2 regions of the Shewanella sp. Koi 1 genome follow, and region 1 is predicted to be linked to the other one. Evidence: predicted binding sites of a transcription regulator. Region 1 holds the regulator's gene; the other holds the start of a gene.
The links. The regulator NrdR, encoded in region 1, represses ribonucleotide reductase genes. The targets are predictions, from matches to a motif close to AAACACNANATNTNGTGTTT.
Positions count from the first base shown of each region.

Region 2: the regulator NrdR is predicted to act here: its motif matches at 4,189-4,208, upstream of nrdD (anaerobic ribonucleoside-triphosphate reductase).

Region 1 covers NZ_JBREJM010000001.1:3,498,468-3,509,112, reverse strand. The annotation lists gene ACUZ8J_RS15535 (LysR substrate-binding domain-containing protein) at 1-813, shown strand, start outside; gene ACUZ8J_RS15530 (TIGR00341 family protein) at 1,156-2,079, shown strand; gene ettA (energy-dependent translational throttle protein EttA) at 2,155-3,822, opposite strand; gene glyA (serine hydroxymethyltransferase) at 4,013-5,266, shown strand; gene nrdR (transcriptional regulator NrdR) at 5,477-5,926, shown strand; gene ribD (bifunctional diaminohydroxyphosphoribosylaminopyrimidine deaminase/5-amino-6-(5-phosphoribosylamino)uracil reductase RibD) at 6,014-7,159, shown strand; gene ACUZ8J_RS15505 (riboflavin synthase) at 7,167-7,823, shown strand; gene ribBA (bifunctional 3,4-dihydroxy-2-butanone-4-phosphate synthase/GTP cyclohydrolase II) at 7,891-8,994, shown strand; gene ribH (6,7-dimethyl-8-ribityllumazine synthase) at 9,134-9,610, shown strand; gene nusB (transcription antitermination factor NusB) at 9,625-10,029, shown strand; gene thiL (thiamine-phosphate kinase) at 10,108-10,645, shown strand, end outside.
Region 2 covers NZ_JBREJM010000001.1:1,817,111-1,827,755, forward strand. The annotation lists gene ACUZ8J_RS07965 (DUF3010 family protein) at 1-378, opposite strand, end outside; gene ACUZ8J_RS07970 (DEAD/DEAH box helicase) at 477-1,826, opposite strand; gene rssA (patatin-like phospholipase RssA) at 2,149-3,096, shown strand; gene ACUZ8J_RS07980 (hypothetical protein) at 3,206-3,886, shown strand; gene nrdD (anaerobic ribonucleoside-triphosphate reductase) at 4,239-6,356, shown strand; gene nrdG (anaerobic ribonucleoside-triphosphate reductase-activating protein) at 6,462-6,923, shown strand; gene ACUZ8J_RS07995 (YibL family ribosome-associated protein) at 7,049-7,405, shown strand; gene ribA (GTP cyclohydrolase II) at 7,669-8,280, shown strand; gene ACUZ8J_RS08005 (hypothetical protein) at 8,395-9,264, shown strand; gene ACUZ8J_RS08010 (hypothetical protein) at 9,332-9,778, opposite strand; gene ACUZ8J_RS08015 (PQQ-dependent sugar dehydrogenase) at 10,231-10,645, shown strand, end outside.

The DNA.
Region 1 (10,645 bases):
GCAGAGATGGAAGAATGGTCGGGCGCCCGTTTATTGCACCGCTCTACAAGACGTTTGAGCCTGACCGATGCGGGTGAACAAGTGCTCGATTATTGTCAGCGTTTACTTGAGTTGGCGCAGGAAGTCCCCGCCGTCAGTCATGCTCAGAGTGCCCAGCCCCGAGGGTTACTGCGGATCAGCTGCTCGCAATTTATGGCGCATTTACTCCTCCCCAGCGTCGTGCGTTCTTATTTAGCCCAATACCCGCAGGCGAGTGTGAACTTTCATGTGACGAGTCAAACCGTTGATTTAGTGGCTGAACGAATCGATCTTGCCATTCGTATCACCAACGAACTCGACCCTACGCTTATCGCCAGACGTTTAGGCGAGTGTGAGTCTGTGGTGTGCGCGGCACCGAGTTATCTTGCCAGCCATTCGGCCATCACGCATCCCGAGGATTTAACTCGGCATAACTGCCTAACCTATTCCTACTTTGGCGATGTGATGTGGCGATTCACTCAAACGCCTATCGCCGCGAAGGCAACGTCAACGCAGGAAGTCGGGCAGATATTCAATATTCCGGTGAAGGGCAACCTAAGTGCCAATGACTCTATGGTGGTGCTAAATGCCACCTTGGCGGGGGAGGGAATTGCCATGCAGCCCCTGTGGGCGGCTAAACCGCACCTCGATTCGGGGGCATTAGTGCCATTGCTGCGGGAATTTAAACCTCAATCCCTAGGCGTGTACGGGGTGTATCAATCCCGCAAACATATGCAGCCCGCATTAAGGGTGATGATGGATATGCTAGTGCAGCATTTTAATGGGGCAATTTAAGGGTGTGATCTTGAATGCGCGACTTGCGCTTGCATCTCTATGAGATAACGGTGACAGGGTTGCGTTGTTCGTTCGACTTTGTCCCTCGGTTTACGTCACTTTGGAATCGTTAATCAACCCCAGCTCCTTCCTTCGATTTATATTTTGCGTCATACGCTTAAACCCCATTGCGGCTATTTTCTGTTCAGCTATATTGGTTGGGATATTTTTGTTTTAAATGTGCAACTTAGGCCCCATCCTCCCTTGCTGAGCAGACGATATGAGCGAAGATATTAAAGATCACAAAGAAATTACCCGCGCGAATATTCGCGTTAATCCCAGCTCGATGTGCCCTTTTTGGCGATGAATACCCTAGCGGCCATCATCGCCAGCTACGGACTCTTGGCCAACAGCGCCGCGGTGGTCATTGGCGCCATGATTGTCGCTATGCTGTTTTCCCCCATTTTAGGCTTGGCATTAGGACTGGTTGAAGGGGAAAAGTTGCTAGTTCGCCATGCCATTAAAAGTTTAATCGTGGGGAGTATTCTGGTTTATTTCACCGCCTTTTTAATTGGCTTTCTGCATTCCGATATTCCCATCACGCCGGAGATCATGGCGAGAACGGCACCAAACTTTCTCGATTTAATGGTCGCGTTTGCGGGTGGTGCGGCGGGCGCCTATGCGACTATTTCGCCGCGCTTAAGTACTTCCTTTGTGGGGGTAGCGATTGCTACTGCATTAGTGCCGCCCCTGTGTGCCTCGGCGATATTGCTAGGTCATGGTAATTTTGAACTCGCCCGTGGTGCCTTCTTACTGACGTTTACCAACATAGTCGCCATCCAATTTGTGTCCTCCGTGGTGCTGTGGTTGAACGGTTTCCACGGATTTTATTTTTGGCAAAAAAGCTCGTTGTGGGAGTTGCTGAAACGTAACTTCATCACATTGATTCTGCTGATCATTTTGATTATTGCCCTCAGCGTGAATCTGCATAATGTGGTGGCAAGACAACTGTATGAAAGCAAAGTGACTCGCATTGTGAGTGAGCAGCTACTCAAGTTCCCCAATATGCGGTTGATTAAAGTCGGCATTGAGGAAGAGGCGAGTCAATGGATAGTGCGGGTCACCGTTGGCGGCATTAAAAAACCAGATGCCAGCTTTGTGCGACTACTGGAGAGTGAGTTGACGCAGACGGGGCAAGTAAAACCGGCGACCGTGCGCGTACGTTACTTTCAGGTCGATGTGATTGACCGCGATGGTGATGTGAAAGCGATTCAGGAACAGGATTAGTCGGCATAACCTTTTGTGCATAAAAGAAAAGCCCCGCAATTGCGGGGCTTATTTGTACCTGTAAACGCATCGCGCTTACTTAGTCATACGCTTGTATTTTAAGCGGTGTGGCTCAACCACATCGGCACCATAGGTGTTCTTCAACCACGCCGAGTATTCGGTGTAGTTACCTTCGTAGAAGTTCACTTGGCCTTCGTCGCGGTAGTCCAGAATATGGGTCGCGATACGGTCTAAGAACCAACGGTCGTGCGAGATCACCATAGCGCAACCTGGGAATTCGAGAATCGCTTCTTCCAGTGCGCGCAGGGTTTCAACGTCTAAGTCGTTGGTAGGTTCGTCGAGGAGCAGTACGTTACCGCCAGCCTGCAACAGTTTAGCTAAGTGAACACGGTTGCGCTCACCGCCCGACAGCGTGCCAATCACCTTTTGCTGATCCGCACCACGGAAGTTGAAGCGGCCCACATAGGCGCGGCTTGGGATTTCCATGTTGTTGATACGCATGATGTCTTGACCACCGGAAATTTCTTGCCAAATGGTGTTCTTGTCATTCATTGAATCGCGGAACTGTTCAACCGACGCCAGTTGCACGGTTTCACCCAGTTCGATGGTGCCGCTATCAGGCTGCTCGCTGCCAGACAGCATGCGGAACAGGGTCGATTTACCTGCACCGTTGGCACCGATAATACCGACGATCGCGCCCTTAGGAATGGAGAACGACAGGTTATCGATCAGAACGCGGTCACCGTAGGATTTGGTTAAGTTCTTCACTTCGATGACTTTGTCACCTAAACGCGGTCCGGGCGGAATAAACAGCTCGTTGGTTTCGTTACGTTTTTGGTAATCAGTGGTGTTCAGCTCTTCGAAGCGCGCCATACGGGCTTTGCCCTTAGACTGACGGCCTTTCGCGCCTTGGCGAACCCATTCTAATTCTTTCGCAATGGTCTTTTGACGCGCGCTTTCTGCGGCAGATTCCTGCTTCAAGCGAGCATCCTTTTGCTCAAGCCATGAAGAGTAGTTGCCTTCCCATGGGATACCCTCACCACGGTCAAGTTCTAAAATCCAGCCCGCAGCATTGTCGAGGAAGTAACGGTCGTGGGTAATCGCCACAACTGTGCCCGAGTATTCCTGCAGGAAGTGCTCGAGCCAAGCGACTGATTCGGCGTCCAAGTGGTTGGTGGGTTCGTCGAGTAGCAGCATCTCTGGTTTTTCCAGCAGCAGACGACAAATTGCCACACGGCGGCGCTCACCACCCGATAAGACTTCAATCTTTTCATCCCAATCTGGCAGACGCAGGGCATTTGCCGCACGCTCAAGGATGTTGTCCAAATTGTGGGCGTCCTGCGCCTGAATGATGGCTTCGAGTTCGCCTTGCTCTTTGGCAAGCGCGTCGAAGTCCGCATCGGGATCGGCGTAAGCCGCATAGACTTCGTCTAAGCGTTTGAGGGCATTTTTGGCTTCAGAAACCGCTTCTTCAATCGCTTCACGCACGGTTTGCGTCGGATCGAGTTTCGGTTCCTGTGGTAGATAACCAATCTTCAGACCAGGCATTGGACGCGCTTCACCCTCAATCTCGGTATCGATACCGGCCATGATGCGCAGTAGGGTGGATTTACCTGAACCGTTAAGACCTAACACACCGATCTTAGCGCCGGGGAAAAAGCTTAAGGAAATGTCTTTAAGGATCTGCTTCTTAGGAGGAACAACCTTGCCCACCCGCAGCATGCTGTAAACAAACTGAGCCATTTTTCTGCATCTATAAGTGACTAATGATGCGGCTAATTCTACTCGATTGCGCGCCGAACTCAACTCGGCATTGAGGCGAGTTCAAGGTAAAACTGTAGGATTTTCATGTTTCAGAGACTGGGATTGTCGGCTCGTTACGAGTAGAATACCGCGCAACCCTACCTACAAGAATTGGCAGCTGGAGTAAGCAATGCTGAAAAAAGATATGAATATCGCAGATTATGATCCGGAACTGTTCAACGCAATTCAGAACGAAACTCTGCGTCAAGAAGAGCATATTGAGCTGATTGCTTCTGAAAACTACACCAGTCCACGCGTGATGCAAGCGCAAGGTTCACAATTAACCAACAAGTACGCCGAAGGTTATCCTGGCAAGCGTTACTACGGTGGTTGTGAGTATGTGGACGTAGTTGAAACCTTAGCGATTGAGCGTGCAAAACAACTGTTTGGTGCGACTTACGCAAACGTGCAACCTCACTCAGGTTCTCAAGCAAACAGCGCCGTTTACATGGCATTGTTAAAACCAGGCGATACTGTTTTAGGTATGAACCTCGCTCACGGTGGTCACTTGACCCACGGTTCGCCAGTAAACTTCTCCGGTAGACTGTACAACATCATTCCTTACGGCATCGATGAATCAGGTAAGATCGACTATGACGAAATGGAACGTCTGGCGGTTGAACATAAGCCTAAGATGATGATCGGTGGTTTCTCTGCTTACTCAGGCATCGTTGACTGGGCAAGAATGCGCGAAATCGCAGACAAAATCGGTGCTTACCTGTTTGTCGACATGGCGCACGTTGCGGGTCTTATCGCCGCTGGTGTGTATCCAAACCCAGTGCCACATGCGCACGTTGTGACCTCTACTACTCACAAGACCTTAGCCGGTCCTCGTGGCGGTATCATTCTGTCTGCTGCCGATGATGAAGAGCTATACAAAAAGCTGAACTCTGCGGTATTCCCAGGCGGTCAAGGCGGTCCTTTGATGCACGTTATCGCGGGTAAAGCGGTAGCCTTCAAAGAAGCTTTAGAGCCAGAGTTCAAAGCTTACCAACAACAAGTGGTTAAGAATGCTAAAGCCATGGTTGAAGTGTTCTTAGAGCGCGGTTACAAGATCGTTTCTGGCGGTACTGACAACCACTTAATGCTGGTGGACTTAATCGGTCGCGACCTGACGGGTAAAGAAGCCGATGCCGCTTTAGGTAGCGCGAACATCACAGTAAACAAAAACTCTGTGCCAAATGACCCACGTTCTCCATTCGTGACCTCTGGTGTGCGTATCGGTACGCCTGCGATCACTCGCCGCGGCTTTAAAGAAGCTGAAGCGAAAGAGTTAACCGGTTGGATCTGTGACATCCTCGACGATGCCCACAACCCAGCAGTCATCGAGCGCGTAAAAGGCCAAGTATTGGCACTGTGCGCCCGTTTCCCTGTTTACGGTTAATTCGTTAATTTATCTGAATATGAAGGCTGAGTTCACAACTGCTTAGGGTGTCACTCTTAGGTGGTTAACCTCAGCCGATAAATAGGATAAAATCCCATGGCCGCATTAAGCGGCCATTTTTATTGCTAAAATCTTAGACTTAAACCCGCTCGGTTTAAGCGAGAAACAGCGAAAGCCATAGGCTTTATTCCATTCACGGCAGGAGGCTCAATGCATTGTCCATTTTGCAGCGCGACAGATACTAAAGTGATCGATTCCCGATTAGTGGCGGAAGGCCATCAAGTGCGTCGTCGCCGAGAATGCACCGAATGCCACGAAAGATTTACTACCTTCGAAGGGGCAGAATTAGTCATGCCACGGGTGATTAAACGCGATGGTACGCGCCAACCCTTCGATGAAGAAAAGCTGCAAGCAGGTATGTTACGCGCGGTCGAAAAGCGCCCCGTGTCTATGGATGAAATCGAGCAGGCCTTAAGTAAAATCAAGTCAACGCTGCGGGCTACTGGCGAGCGCGAAGTGCCATCCGAGATGATAGGTAACTTGATGATGGAACAGTTAATGAGCCTAGATAAGGTTGCCTATATTCGTTTTGCCTCGGTTTATCGCGCCTTTGAAGACGTCTCCGAATTTGGGGAGGCGATTGCGAAACTGCAAAAGTAATGTGGGTTATCTTAAGTTAGTGCTTAGGTTAGCGCCTCGTTATACGCCGCATTCGGGCACGCTTCCTCAAGATTTCATAGGGTTTATATGAATTGGTCAGAACTCGATAACCAGATGATGAGCCGAGCCATACAACTGGCTCGCAAAGGATTTTATACCACTCGCCCCAATCCTAGTGTGGGCTGCGTTATCGTAAAAGATAATCAGATTGTCGGTGAAGGTTATCATCAAAAAGCCGGCGAGCCCCACGCCGAGGTGCATGCACTGCGGATGGCTGGCGAGCTTGCCCGTGGCGCGACCGCCTATGTCACCTTAGAGCCTTGCAGCCATTATGGCCGCACACCGCCGTGTGCCTTGGCGTTGATCAACATAGGTGTAAAACGAGTCGTGGTGGCGGTTGAAGATCCCAATCCGCAGGTCGGTGGCCGCGGTATTCAAATGCTGCGCGATGCGGGCATTGAAGTGGATGTTGGCTTGCACCGCGACGAAGCTTACGCTTTAAATCTTGGTTTTATGAAGCGCATGGAATCAGGCCTACCTTGGGTGACGGTAAAGCTTGCCGCGAGCCTCGATGGTAAAACCGCGTTATCAAACGGTGTGTCTAAATGGATCACTGGCTCCGAAGCTCGCCGCGATGTGCAGCGCTTACGTTTACGCGCCTGCGCACTAGTGACAGGGATTGAAACTGTGCTAGCCGATGACCCTTCGCTCAATGTGCGTTACTCAGAACTTGGCAGCCTTAGCTCACTATTGAGTGAAGCGCAGATTTTACAACCGCTGCGGGTGATTTTAGACAGTCGTTGCCGGATGCCGATTACGGCAGCCTTGCTTGCGATTGAATCGCCGATGTTATTAGTCTCAACTGAGCCTTACTCGCCAGCCTTTGTAGAGCAGTTGCCTGCCCATGTGACTTGTCTTCAATTACCGGCGATTGATGGTCGAATCTCGCTGCCAGCACTCTTAAGCTATTTAGGCAAAAGCTGTAATCAGGTGCTTATCGAAGCGGGCGCGACCTTAGCCGGCGCCTTTATCGGTGCAGGATTAGCCGATGAGTTAGTGCTGTATCAAGCGATGAAAATCCTTGGCGCACAGGGACGTAATCTACTCGAATTACCCGATTATCAAATGATGGCCGATATTCCGACCCTCAAACTGGTCGATGAGCGTAAAGTGGGCGCGGATACGCGTTTCACCTTGAGGCTCACGTCCAATCCATCTTTAGCGAATAAGTGAGTTAACCATGTTTACTGGGATTATTGAGGCCGTTGGCACGCTGCGAAAGCTTGAACGTAAAGGCGATGATATTCGTTTGACGGTCGCCAGTGGCAAACTGGATTTAAGCGATGTGCGTTTAGGCGACAGTATCGCCACCAATGGGGTGTGTTTGACTGTGGTTCAGCAATTAGCCGATGGCTATGTGGCGGATGTGTCGGCTGAAACAGTCAGTCTCACAGGCTTTGCTAACTATAAAGTCGGCACTAAGGTTAATCTTGAAAAAGCCGTTACCCCGACAACTCGCCTCGGCGGGCATATGGTGAGCGGCCATGTGGATGGCATTGCCACCGTAGAGCAGCGTCTTGCTCGTGGGCAAGCAATCGAATTTTGGTTAGCGGCGCCTGCGGAGCTGGCTCGCTACATCGCCCATAAAGGTTCTATCACCATCGATGGCGTGAGCCTGACGGTAAATGAAGTCGATGGACACCGTTTCCGATTAACCATAGTGCCCCATACTGCGGGTGAAACCACGCTGGTAGATTTGAAAGCTGGCGATAAGGTTAATATTGAAGTGGATTTAATCGCCCGCTATTTAGAGCGTTTAATGCGCTTTGATACTAAAGAAAATCAAGGCGGTGGGGTGACCATGGAAATGTTAGCCCGTGCTGGCTTTGTGCGTTAGGGCACTGGCACTTAGCTCACTTAGGTATAGAATTTCATAACAACAGTAAAATCATAAAGGTCCTACAATGGCGCTGCACAGTATAGAAGAGATCATCGAGGATATTCGTCAAGGCAAAATGGTTATTTTGATGGATGACGAAGACAGAGAAAACGAAGGCGACCTGATTATGGCGGCCGAGCTGGTCACGCCTGAAGCGATTAACTTTATGGCGAAATACGGTCGTGGACTCATCTGCCAAACGATGACTAAAGCCCGTTGCCAGCAGTTAAACCTGCCCTTGATGGTGACTAATAATAATGCGCAGTTCTCGACTAACTTTACGGTATCGATTGAAGCGGCAGAAGGCGTAACCACTGGTATTTCGGCCCACGATCGCGCCGTAACGGTAAAAGCTGCCGTGGCTAAAGATGCCAAGGCATCGGATTTAGTGCAGCCGGGTCATATCTTCCCATTAATGGCGCAGGACGGCGGCGTGTTAACCCGCGCAGGTCACACGGAAGCGGGTTGTGATTTAGCCCGTTTAGCGGGGCTTGAGCCATCGGGAGTGATTGTTGAGATCCTCAATGAAGACGGCACTATGGCCCGTCGCCCCGATTTAGAGATTTTCTCCGAATTACATGGGATTAAAATCGGCACTATTGCGGCGCTTATCGAATACCGCAACACCAAAGAAACCACAGTCGTGCGCGAAGCCAAATGTAAACTGCCAACCCGCTTTGGCGAGTTCGACATGGTGACCTTTAGGGACACTATCGACAATCAACTGCACTTTGCCTTAGTGAAGGGCGAGGTGAAGCCAGATTGTTTAGTGCGCGTACACTTACAAAATACCTTCAACGATTTACTCCACTCAGAGCGCGATCAGCAGCGTAGCTGGCCGCTTGAAAAAGCCATGGAGCGTATTTCTGCCGAAGGTGGTGTGTTGGTGTTGCTGGGCAACCAAGAGCATCCCTGTGAAATCCTCTCTAAAGTCAAAGCCTTTGAGGCAGAAGATCAAGGTCAAGCGCCAGCCTCTGCAAAATGGCAAGGCACTTCACGGCGCGTGGGTGTGGGCTCGCAAATCCTTGCCAGCCTTGGGGTGACCAAAATGCGCCTCTTGAGCTCGCCTAAGCGTTATCACTCGCTCTCGGGCTTTGGTCTTGAAGTGACTGAATACGTGGCGGAGTAACAGGCTGAGCTTGTTAGACGTTGCACTAAGGTAAAATTAATCATTTGTATAATTTGCATAGGGCTGTGGGCGATTGACTGTGGTATCATGTCGCCACTTTTCGCCCAAGCCGGGTGCTTTAGCTAAATTAGGTAAGAAAATGAACGTAGTTCAAGGTAATATCGAAGCGAAGAATGCCAAAGTTGCGATTGTAATTTCGCGTTTTAACAGCTTTTTAGTTGAGAGCCTGCTTGAAGGTGCACTTGACACGCTGAAACGTTTTGGCCAAGTCAGTGATGAAAACATCACTGTCGTCCGTGTACCTGGTGCGGTTGAGTTACCGCTGGCTGCACGTCGTGTTGCCGCAAGTGGTAAGTTTGACGGTATCATTGCACTTGGTGCTGTGATCCGTGGTGGTACCCCTCATTTTGATTTTGTTGCAGGTGAATGTAACAAGGGTCTTGCTCAAATCGCATTAGAGTTCGATCTGCCTGTTGCCTTCGGTGTATTGACGACAGATACCATTGAACAAGCCATTGAGCGTTCAGGTACTAAAGCAGGTAACAAGGGCGGCGAAGCTGCACTAAGCTTGCTTGAAATGGTCAATGTTCTGCAACAGCTAGAACAACAGTTGTAATAGTAGGAAAAATAATGAAGCCTTCTGAGCGCCGCAAGGCCCGCCGTTTAGCCGTACAAGCCATTTATTCATGGCAACTAAGCGGGAATAATATTGCCGATGTCGAGCACGAGTTTTTAACTGAACAGAGCCTCGACGGTGTTGATGTAGCTTATTTTCGTGAGCTATTTGCAGGCGTAGCAACTAAGAAAACCCAACTGGATGAGTTGTTCATTCCACACTTAGACCGCCCCATTGATGAGGTGTCGCCAGTGGAGAAGGCCATAGTTCGCTTAGCGGCCTATGAGCTGACTTTCCGTAAAGATGTGCCGTTCAAAGTCGCGATTAACGAGGCGATTGAACTGGCTAAAGCTTTCGGTGCGGATGAAAGCCATAAGTTTGTTAATGGATTACTCGACAAACTGGTTGCACGTAAGTAATAAGGACAAACGGTATCTTAGGATACCGTTTTTCATTGCTAACAAAGGTGGCCGATGTGAGTCGCGCCAAACTGTACAGTGAAAGAATTCCAACTTATTGAATGTTATTTCAATCACCGCGGCCCCACGCGCCGTGATGTCAAACTGAGTATTGGCGACGATTGCGCCCTAGTGCAGCCCGCCGAAAACAAGTCGATCGCCATCTCCTGCGATACCTTAGTCGAAAACGTTCACTTCTTCCCCGATATTCCCCCTCAAGCCTTAGGTTACAAAGCCTTAGCCGTGAATCTGTCGGATTTAGCTGCTATGGGGGCAGAGCCTGCGTGGATGACGCTTGCGCTTACCTTACCTGAGGTTAACGAAGCCTGGCTGAGTGGGTTTAGTGAGGGACTCTTCGAAGCGGCTGAATACTATGGTATTGCCCTCATTGGCGGCGATACTACCCGTGGCCCTAGAGCCATTAACATTACCGTGCATGGACAAGTGCCACAGGGTAAAGCATTGACTCGTCACGGTGCAAAAGCAGGTGACTGGATTTATGTGACCGGTACGCTAGGCGATTCAGCATTAGGGTTGGATTTGATCCGCGGCGTGCAGCATGCGCGTGCGGAGCATA
Region 2 (10,645 bases), 1.7 Mb from region 1:
TTGGAAGCGTTTAAGATCTAAGCTGTCAAAATCAACTTGAGGTGGATTACGCTTGTTTTGTTCCTTGATAGCAACAGGTGATAACAAGGTCACCGGCAGATCGCCGAGTTGAATTGCGGCTTCGAGTTTAAAGCTGGTGGCAGAACCAGCCAGTTTGCCTTTTTGCTCGCGCTCGATAACGACGATTTCATCGACCTTATAATCTTCCATTAACTTATGGAAAGCGAAGTGAAATTCACGGATAGTTTCCGCTGAGGCGGATTGAGCGACGCTAAAAGACACTTTACGGCAGCTTGGTACGTTGAAGGTTTCACCTTCGTAGCTCAGCAGACTGATAATGGCTTCGCCGCCTTTTAATTCAACACCACAAATTCGCATGTTACACCTTTAAATATCAACATTTCTTACATATGGCAGGAGCATATTCCCACCCGTAATGTCGAGAGTCTGCACTATGGACTCTCGCGAGTAAATCATTAACGCTCGTCGTCATGATCCTGCAACAATGGCGCCGCAGGTTTTTTCCGCATGGGTGCATCACCCACATCAACCCCTGTGATAAAGCGTTTGTCACGGGAGGCGGCGGTTTTAACCGTTTTTGACTTGGTTTTTGCTTTGGCCTTGGTACCTGCCTTAGCGACCGCTTTAGTTGCGGCAGTCTTTGGCTTGTCTTTTAAGCCACTAAATTTAGCTTCGAGGCCCTGAATCACACTGATCTCAAAGGTCTTTCTAAGGAAGAGTTGTACTTTCTTAAAGTTATCCCAATCCTTAGGGCCAACGAGGGAGATTGCATCACCTTTGGCGCCCGCGCGGCCGGTACGACCGATACGGTGGACATATTCTTCGGCAAATTTTGGCATGTCGAAGTTAATGACAAGGGAGACATTGAGTAAGTCTAAGCCACGGGATGCCACATCTGTGGTCACCAGAATCTGCTGCTGACCACGGGCAAATTGATCCATGATTTGATTACGGGCCGCCTGCTTCAGCTCGCCGCTTAGGGCGGCTGTGGCAAAACCCTGCGCCGAGAGTTTGCTCGCTAAGCGCTCGGTATCTGCTCGGGTGGCGGTAAAAATAATCACTTGCTTGTGGGTTTCGTCGCTAAGCAAATGCGTGAGCAGGGCTTCTTTGTGATCTAAGTGATCACACAGATAAATCCGTTGGGTAATGTCTTGGTGTTCAGTGTGGGCAGCACCAATCGCCACATGCGACGGATTTTTAAGTAATGCTGCGGCAATCTCATTGATTTCACTGTGATCTAAGGTGGCCGAAAACATTAAGGTTTGACGACGCTTATGATCGGCAGCAGCGTTGATGGCTTTTAATTGCGGCGCAAAACCTAGATCCAGCATACGGTCTGCTTCATCGAGGACAAGCAGTTCTAATCCATTGAGGAAGAGGTTTTTTTGCTCTAAATGATCGGCGATGCGTCCTGGCGTTGCCACGATAAAATGCGGCTCTTTTGCCAGTGCTTTGGCTTGATCGTTAAAGTTCTCACCGCCCAAAACGCTAATGGCTTTGTATTGAGTGTTGGCAACCAGCAAACGTAGCTGGCTATACACTTGGTGGGCCAATTCGCGGGTTGGTAATAAAATCAGTACTCTAGGATCGCGCTTGGTCAAGGCGCGGGTGGAAATAACCCTTTGCATTGCTGGCAACAAAAATGCCAAGGTCTTACCCGACCCTGTCTTTGATGATGCCATTAAATCTTTACCTGCCAATGCGATAGGCAGTGCTTGTTCCTGGATGGCGGTTGGGGTTGCAATCCCCATATGCTTTAAGCTTTGTAACAGACGCTGGTCCAGAGAAAAATCAGTAAACTGCAAAGGTATATCCCCTAAATCTGAGTGAGGGCAGATTATAGCCTTAAATCACTATGCTCAGCTATCTTGATTGGTCATTATCTTACTGAATCCGCTAAATAGCCGCTGTTATGGCTGGCGATGTAACAAAGACGTGAGCAGTAATCCCCCAACATGCGTATAACGGGTTAGGCTGCTCCTTGGGGTACGCGTATTCGATGGACCTTGGATTCATTTCCACAGCGGCCTTTTAACGCGCTAAGTGGAATAAATCCATAAATGATTGACAGTACTTAGGGCGGAATTTAGCTTATTCAAATCATTGAGTTGTTAAGGGAAACATATTATGGGCAAAGGGACAAAACCCACCATTGGCATTGCGCTTGGAAGCGGAGCCGCCAAAGGCTGGGCTCACATCGGTGTACTCAATGGCCTAGCCGCCATGGGAGTCAAACCCGATAAAGTGGCCGGATGTTCAATCGGCGCGCTTGTCGGGGCGGCCTATGCCCATAATCATTTGACCGAGCTTGAGGAATGGGTGCGCAGTTTTTCGAGCTGGGATGTCCTCGGGCTGATGGATATTCGTTGGCGCAAGGGCGGTTTGATTGGCGGTGAGAAAGTCTTCGATGTGCTGCAATCACGTATTGGGGATATCAATATTGAAGATTTAGATCGCCCCTTTGCGGCCATTGCGACGGACCTATATTCAGGGCAAGAAATCTGGTTTCGTCATGGCGATTTACGCCAAGCCGTGCGCGCATCATGCTCTATGCCGGGGATATTAGCCCCCGTGCGCCAAGGGGAGCGTTGGTTAGTCGATGGCGCCGTGGTGAACCCTGTGCCCGTGTCGGTGAGCCGTGCCATGGGCGTGGATATTGTGATTGCTGTGGATTTGCACGGGTTTCATTCGGGGCGGCTGCAGGTATTGCCCGTCAATATGACCAGTCATAAGGCGCCGAAGGAAGAAACCGAAATGCCAGCACGCCAAGAAACCGGCTTTATGGATTTATTTGCGAGGGGGCGGGAGTATGTCAGCAGCTTAACCGACAAGTTTTCCCTCGGTACTAAATCCAATCCCGGTATGATTGCGGTGATGTCACAGTCGATGGGGATTTTAGAGCAGCGCCATAAGCGGGCACGGTTGATGGGAGATCCTCCCGATGTTCTCGTAGTGCCAGAAGTGGCCAATATCGGCACTATGGAATTTCACCGCGCCGATGAAGCGATTGCGGCGGGGGAGGCGGCTGTCGCGAAAGTGGCGCACTTGATTGAAGCCGCGATTTGGAAAGGCTAAGTTGTGAGGATACTTAGTCTTCGAATAATAATTTAGGCAAGTGACTGTTTGATTGGCTTATTTTTTGCTTTAACCCCATCACACAGTGTTAGATGCCGAATTATTGACGATGAATCCTCTTTTAAATGCCTTAAATCTGAACCGTAGCAGTGTTGCCGATGCCTATGGCCTGAACAGCAAGAAGACGGACACGAGTAAGACAGAATCCTTGACGGATGCCAAGTCATCCACCAAGGATACGCCTAAGACTGAAGCGAAACCGAGTGATGAGATTGCCTTGTCACCCCGCGCGCTTAGGGCGCAAAAAATCCAAGCCATGTCGAAGGATTTTTTTGCCGATGGCCAGTTTAGTGTGTCTGATATTCCGGCCCTAGTGTCTCGGCTGCAAAAGGACGGCATTTTGTCCGATGCACAGGTTGAGCGCCTGTCACAAAATGGCATTAATTTGCCGAGTCAAAAGCCGAGCAAGCAATCCCTACAGGACTTTATCGACGACGAGCTAAAGTCCTTAGCGGAAAAGTCACCAAACAGTCCGATGATCAACACCTTAGTCGATGCTAAAAACGTATTGTCGAATATGGATGATGCACAATCTCCTGTGCTGGCACAAAAAGCCACTAAGGTATTTGGCCAGTTAACCGATTATCTAAATAGCAATCCAACTCTGAGCGACAGCCAAAAACAGTTATGGCAAGGGCTTAAATCGACTATGCAAGTGGCTTCCTCTATGGGGATGCAGCAATCGGCATCGGGGCAACTGAGTAGCTATCTTGCCTTAGCCAAGCGTTAACTCTGTTTGAGTGTAAACCTTAGCTAAGGCAAACGCCGAGCTACGGACTGCTTTTATTCCAAGGACTTTTGATTACAAGGACTTTGGCTTTCTGGCCAAGGTCCTTTGTCGTGATTAGCGGGCATTTTTAGCGTCCGCTATCCTGCTTTATGGCCAAGGTCAAGGCTTAAAACTGAGATCATTGGGCTTGGCTACAGTTCTTCTTTGTTCTTTTTATCCATCCGATAAATCATGATCTGGATCATGGAATTTTAGGTGTTAATGCCGCTTAATTGCCTAGATATTGTGTTTGTTGATTATCTAAACACTATATGTAGTGTTAATTTTAATCGGAATGGAGAGGAACTGAACAATGCCAGTCGTGATCAAGCGGGATGGTTGCCGCACACCTTTTGATGAAACAAGGATAAGAGATGCAGTGATAGCGGCTGCAAACTCGGTTGGGATAGAGGATGCTGACTATGCCGCGACGGTTGCCGCTTGTGTGAGGGAGCGAGTGGCCAATCTGGCAGAAGTCGAGATCCACCATTTACAGGATGCGGTTGAAAACCTACTGATGGAAGGACCTTACAAGTCTCTGGCGCGGGTCTATATCGAGTATCGCCATGACAGAGACATTTGCCGCGATGCGACCAGTAAACTCAATCTCGAAATCCGTGGTTTAGTCGAGCAGAGCAATGCGGCGCTGCTAAATGAAAACGCTAATAAAGACTCTAAAGTGATCCCTACCCAGCGGGATTTACTCGCGGGTATCGTCGCGAAACATTACGCCAAGAGCCATATTCTGCCTAAGGATGTAGTGGCCGCCCATGAACTTGGTGAAATCCATTACCACGATCTCGATTATTCGCCATTTTTCCCGATGTTTAACTGCATGTTGATTGATTTGGCGGGCATGTTGACCCACGGTTTTAAGATGGGCAACGCCGAAATTGAGACCCCAAAATCCATCTCCACCGCTACGGCGGTCACGGCGCAGATCATTGCCCAAGTGGCCAGTCATATTTATGGCGGCACCACGATTAACCGCATCGATGAAGTGCTCGCGCCTTTTGTGGCGAAGAGCTACGACAAACACTATCAAGTGGCGCTCAACTGGCAGATTAAAGATGCCAAGGCCTATGCGACGGCGCTCACCGAAAAAGAATGTCATGACGCTTTCCAATCCCTCGAATATGAAGTGAATACCTTACATACCGCCAATGGGCAAACCCCCTTTGTCACCTTTGGTTTTGGTCTGGGTACTTCGTGGGAATCGCGTTTAATTCAGCAATCTATGTTGAAAGTGCGTATGACGGGCCTAGGCAAAAATCGTAAGACTGCCGTGTTCCCTAAACTGGTGTTTGCGATTCGAGATGGCATTAACCACAAGGCCGGTGATTGCAACTACGATGTCAAACAAATGGCCCTAAAATGCGCCAGCATGCGTATGTATCCGGATATTTTGAACTACGAGCAAGTGGAAAAGGTCACGGGGTCATTTAAAACCCCTATGGGCTGTCGCAGCTTTTTAGGCTCCTATAAAGAAAATGGCGAATTGGTCCATGAAGGGCGCAATAACCTTGGGGTTGTGAGCTTAAACTTGCCCCGCGTAGCCCTCGAGGCCAATGGCGATGAGGCTGAATTTTATCGCATTTTAGATGAGCGTTTACTGCTTGCCCGCCGCGCATTAGACACCCGCATCGAACGTTTAAACGGCGTTAAAGCCAGAGTTGCGCCCATTCTGTATATGGAAGGCGCCTGCGGTGTGCGCCTGCGCGCCGATGATGATATCGCCCAAATTTTTAAAAATGGTCGGGCATCGATTTCATTAGGCTATATCGGTTTGCATGAAACCATCAATGCGCTCTATGGCACTGAAACCCATGTATTTGATGATGCCAAGCTTCGTGAAAAAGCGGTGGCGATTGTCGCGCACCTTAAAGCGGCTACCGATGCATGGAAGGCCGAAACCGGTTATGGGTTTAGCCTTTATAGCACCCCGAGTGAGAGTCTCTGCAGCCGTTTCTGTAAACTCGATGCGCGCCAATTCGGCGTGGTTGCAGGGGTAACCGATAAGGGCTATTACACCAATAGCTTCCACTTGGATGTGGAAAAGCGGGTGAATCCCTACGATAAAATTGATTTTGAGCAGCCATATCCTGCGATCGCCAATGGCGGATTTATCTGCTACGGCGAATATCCGAATATGCAGCACAACATCGAAGCACTCGAAAATGTGTGGGATTACAGCTATAGTCGCGTGCCTTACTACGGTACTAACACGCCGATTGATGAATGCTACGACTGCGGTTTTACCGGTGAGTTTAGCTGTACCAGTAAAGGTTTTACTTGCCCTAAATGCGGTAACCATGAGCCAAGCCGAGTGTCTGTCACTCGCCGAGTGTGTGGTTACTTAGGTAGCCCAGATGCCAGACCATTCAACCATGGCAAGCAAGAAGAAGTGAAACGCAGGATCAAACACTTGTAACACTTTTGCCTTGTTTGTTTTGTTACACTGGCACAGTCGCACTGGTGGTGACTGTGCTTTGATGTTTAGCCCGTAATCATATTGGGCTCTAGCGCGGACGCAGCAATGAACTATCACCAATATTATCCCGTTGACGTGGTGAACGGTCCCGGCACCCGGGTCACCCTATTTGTGTCAGGTTGTGAGCACCAATGCCGAGGTTGCTATAATCAAAGTACTTGGGATGTGCGCTCAGGCCATTTGTTTGATAAGACGATGGAAGATACGCTTATCGCCGATCTACAGGATGAGCGCATCGTGCGCCGCGGCTTGTCACTCTCTGGCGGCGATCCGCTCTTACCCGCCAACCTTGAGGGGATCCTCGCGTTAGTGAAGCGAGTGAAAACCGAATGTCCGGGTAAAGATATTTGGCTGTGGACAGGTTATACCTGGGATGCGCTAACGGATAAGCAGCGGGCGGTATTGGAATATGTGGACGTGCTGGTGGATGGTAAATTCGAGCAGAGCCTTGCCGATCCGAGTTTGCCATATCGCGGCAGCAGCAATCAGGTGATCCGTTTCTTATAAAAGCGGTAACGAGGATCGCTAACTTGCTGTTATAATCCCACACCTTGACACAGTGACCCGGACATTCAGGCCCTAAATGGTGCACATATCGACTGGGATTCACTTAAGTAATTTAAGGTAAAATGATGAATTTAAAGCAAGAACTGCAGCAGCTTAACGATAAGTTAGATAAGTTTCGTCGTAAACTGGCGGCAGCAGAGCAACGTGGCGATGCCGTTATTGTGGCGCAATTTAAACGCGATATAGCAGCGGTCACTAAGCAAATCAATAGTGTAAAAACGCAGCAGTCGCGTCTTTTACAAAAGCAAGGCACAGATATTCAACACTTGCCATTCCACCGCGCCCTCACCAAAGCTGAGCAAGCCGACATGGGTCAACTGAAAAAGTCAGTTAAAGGCCTAGTGGTTGTGCATCCAATGACAGCATTAGGACGCGAAATGGGCTTAACCGAAGTCACAGGTTTTGCGCCAGCAAAGTTTTAAGTTTTATTGGCAAGTTATTCATTGAGTTGCAAAATAAGGCACATGCCTATTTTGCAGCGCCTTGAATGGTTGTTCGACAGATTGAGTTATACCCGTGATAGCGCCGCAGGCTTAGATTTATAGTTGATTAAATTACTAAAGTATTTCGTGAACACGGAAAACGCTTTAGAATAGGCGCTCAGTAGGCGAAGAGCCCAATCATCGTTTTGTTTATGGATGTTCCTTCCGTCTCATGGAATGAGAGTAGTCGTTAAGGTTAAGTCATGTCGATAAAATATGTCGCGACGTCAAAATTACCCACTCCCTGGGGCGTTTTTGCCATGCACGGTTTTGAAGATACTGAAACCGGTAAAGAGCATGTTGCCCTCACATTTGGCACCCTAAGTAGCGATGCCCCCGTATTAGGTCGTATTCACTCTGAATGTCTTACGGGCGATGCCTTGTTTAGCTTACGCTGTGACTGTGGCTTCCAGCTGCAAACCGCGATGCAGAACATTGCCGAAACCGGCAGTGGATTTATCTTATATTTGCGCCAAGAAGGCCGTGGTATTGGTCTGCTGAATAAGATCCGTGCCTATGAATTACAAGATAAAGGCGCCAATACGGTTGAGGCGAACGAGCAATTAGGTTTCCCGGCGGACATGCGTAAGTACGATATGATCCAACCTATGCTTGAACAAATTGGCGTGAAGCATGTACGCTTAATGACCAATAACCCTCGCAAAGTCAAAGCGATGAAAGAAATCGGCATCGAAGTGGTTGAGCGTGTTCCCCTGCAAGTCGGTAAAAATCGCTACAATGAAGCTTACTTAAAGACCAAATCCACCGAACTTGGCCATATGATGTCTGAGTATCATTTTACGGATGAAGAGTAATCTTTAACCCAAGCGATAACCGATTAGGCTTAGCAAATCAGGATCTGTTTGCATAAATTGAAGACCATCTTTAGCCGGTTACTCGTTAAATGCTTTTCCTGTTCGGCGCTATCAATGGGGTGTGTCTTCCCACTGTTGGCGTCGACCGCTCCCATTGCAAGCCACACCCCAGTGCAGACCGGACAGCAATCTCAGTCGCTTGCTCAAATGAGCCCGGAATCGCCGATTGATGGTCAAAATAATCCTAACTCTGTTTATGCCTTTGGCAGTTATCTTGGTACGGGGGTATATCGTGCCGCCGATCAAAATGCCACAGTGGTGAGTATTCCCCTAAGCTTTGATTTCTTAAAGGATGAGAGCAGCCAAACCTGGCTGCGTTTACCCTTATCCTTCGGTTTTTTTGACTACTTAGCCAAAGATATTACCGATGGTGAATTGCCTTCCTCGGTCGGCACTATGACGATGACTCCAGGCATAGAGCATCATTGGCAGGCAACGGTAAACACGCGGATGGAAGCCTATCTGGATGTGGGCTTTGGGACAAATTTCGATACCGATGCGAACGTGGCAATTTTAGCCTCTGGCGTGAGTAGCTTGTATGACTTCAGCCTTGCGGGTGAAGACAGCGTTTGGGTGTCGAGACTCAGGTTTGCTGGTTACAGTGAGCGGGTAGGGAAATTAACCGACCAATTTGCAGTGCTGCAAACTGGGGTGGATATTGGTCTTTCACCGCGCTGGCAATGGTTGAATATTCAGGTGCAGCCGAGAGTCTTTGCGGTCGGTTATTGGTATTTCAACGAGCTGGATTTTAGCCAAGATGCTGAAAATGAAACCATAGTCTCCGGCAGCTATGAGATTGGTGCCACGCTAGCGTTTTCTAAGCCCTTGGGCGGAGAGCTCCTCGGCATAGATAGAATCGGGATCAGTTATCGCACCGGCGACGGGTTAAATATCTGGCGACTATTATTTAGTTTTCCGATTTAATCTGTTTCAACCCAAGCTCATGACGTGTTGATATACAAACACTAACGCAGATTGGCGCTATTAAGCCTTAGCCTGCAGATTTTTGCGCATCCCGCATTTTCTTATCCATTAACACGGCAATTTGATTACCGAGTTGCATAATTTGCTCCTGCAATAGCTTACGTTGCTGAGCTGCGGCTTCAGAATCATCTCCTTCGAGTTTGGTGAGCATTTCCTGCAAGGCTTTGATTTGTTCCTTTATGCGTTTAATTTGCTCATCAATAATCGATGTGGGCTCTTCGGTATCAGTCGTTTCCGTCTGCTGCAGTTTTTCTGCTGCTTGTCCCCTTAAAGCTGAACCTACTTCAGTGGCGAGGGCTTGTCTTCCCGCATTGGAGATATTGACCGTTTCTTGAGGTGACGAGTCTATGGTCTCTGTTGAGCCGTTGGATGAAGGCGTGGTGGTGATATAGGCACTGGACACTGACTTAAAGGCGCCGCTGCTTGCCGCAGTATTTAATCCATTAATGTTCACGATAGATTCCTTTGAGACTTCAATGTGGCTGTTCAACTATCTTCATCAGAGTGACAAAAGCTGAGTCACACATCTGAGTGCTAAGTTTTGAGTGCTAAGTAGTGAGCGCAGAGTGTGCTTTATCGAGCTATCGGCAGATGGATAAAAAACTCAAGCAGATTTTCCTCCTTATTTTGCAAAGGGCGCGATATGTGGGATTAAGAACAGGGCAAACAGACAGTGAGTTATCGCTTAAGGGGGCGCATAGTCGGATTGACCTGCTAAATCAGAGGATTTGGTAATACGGTATATCTAAGGTAACGTAGGCCAATTAATTGTACGACAATAATTTTACCCTACTAGGATGCGAGTCAATGGATCATAAAAAACGCGCCGCACTATTCAATACCGCCACTTTTAAGGCGGTTTCTCTCTTATCCCTCAGTGTCTTGAGTGGCATTTCTGCTCCGGCGATGGCCAAGAATATCTTAGATAAACTGACGGTTGCCGAAGGTTTTAACGTAAGTTTATTCGCTGATGATGTTGAAAATGCGCGCGAAATTGCCGTATCCGATAAAGGTATTGTCTATGCTGGCTCGATGAAGGCTGGGAATGTTTATGCCCTTATCGACCGCAACCAAGACGGCGTTGCCGATGAGAAAATCCTGGTAGCCTCAGGACTTAAGCTACCTTCGGGCGTGGTCATCAAAGATGGCGATTTGTATGTCTCTGAAGTCGAGCGCATCATTCGATTCAAGGATATCGACAATAACTTAAACTCAGCCAAATTTGATGTGGTCTTCGATGGATTTCCAAGTGAAACCCACCATGGCTGGAAAGTGTTAGGGGTTTCACCGACAGGTGAGTTAATCATTCCAGTGGGCGTAC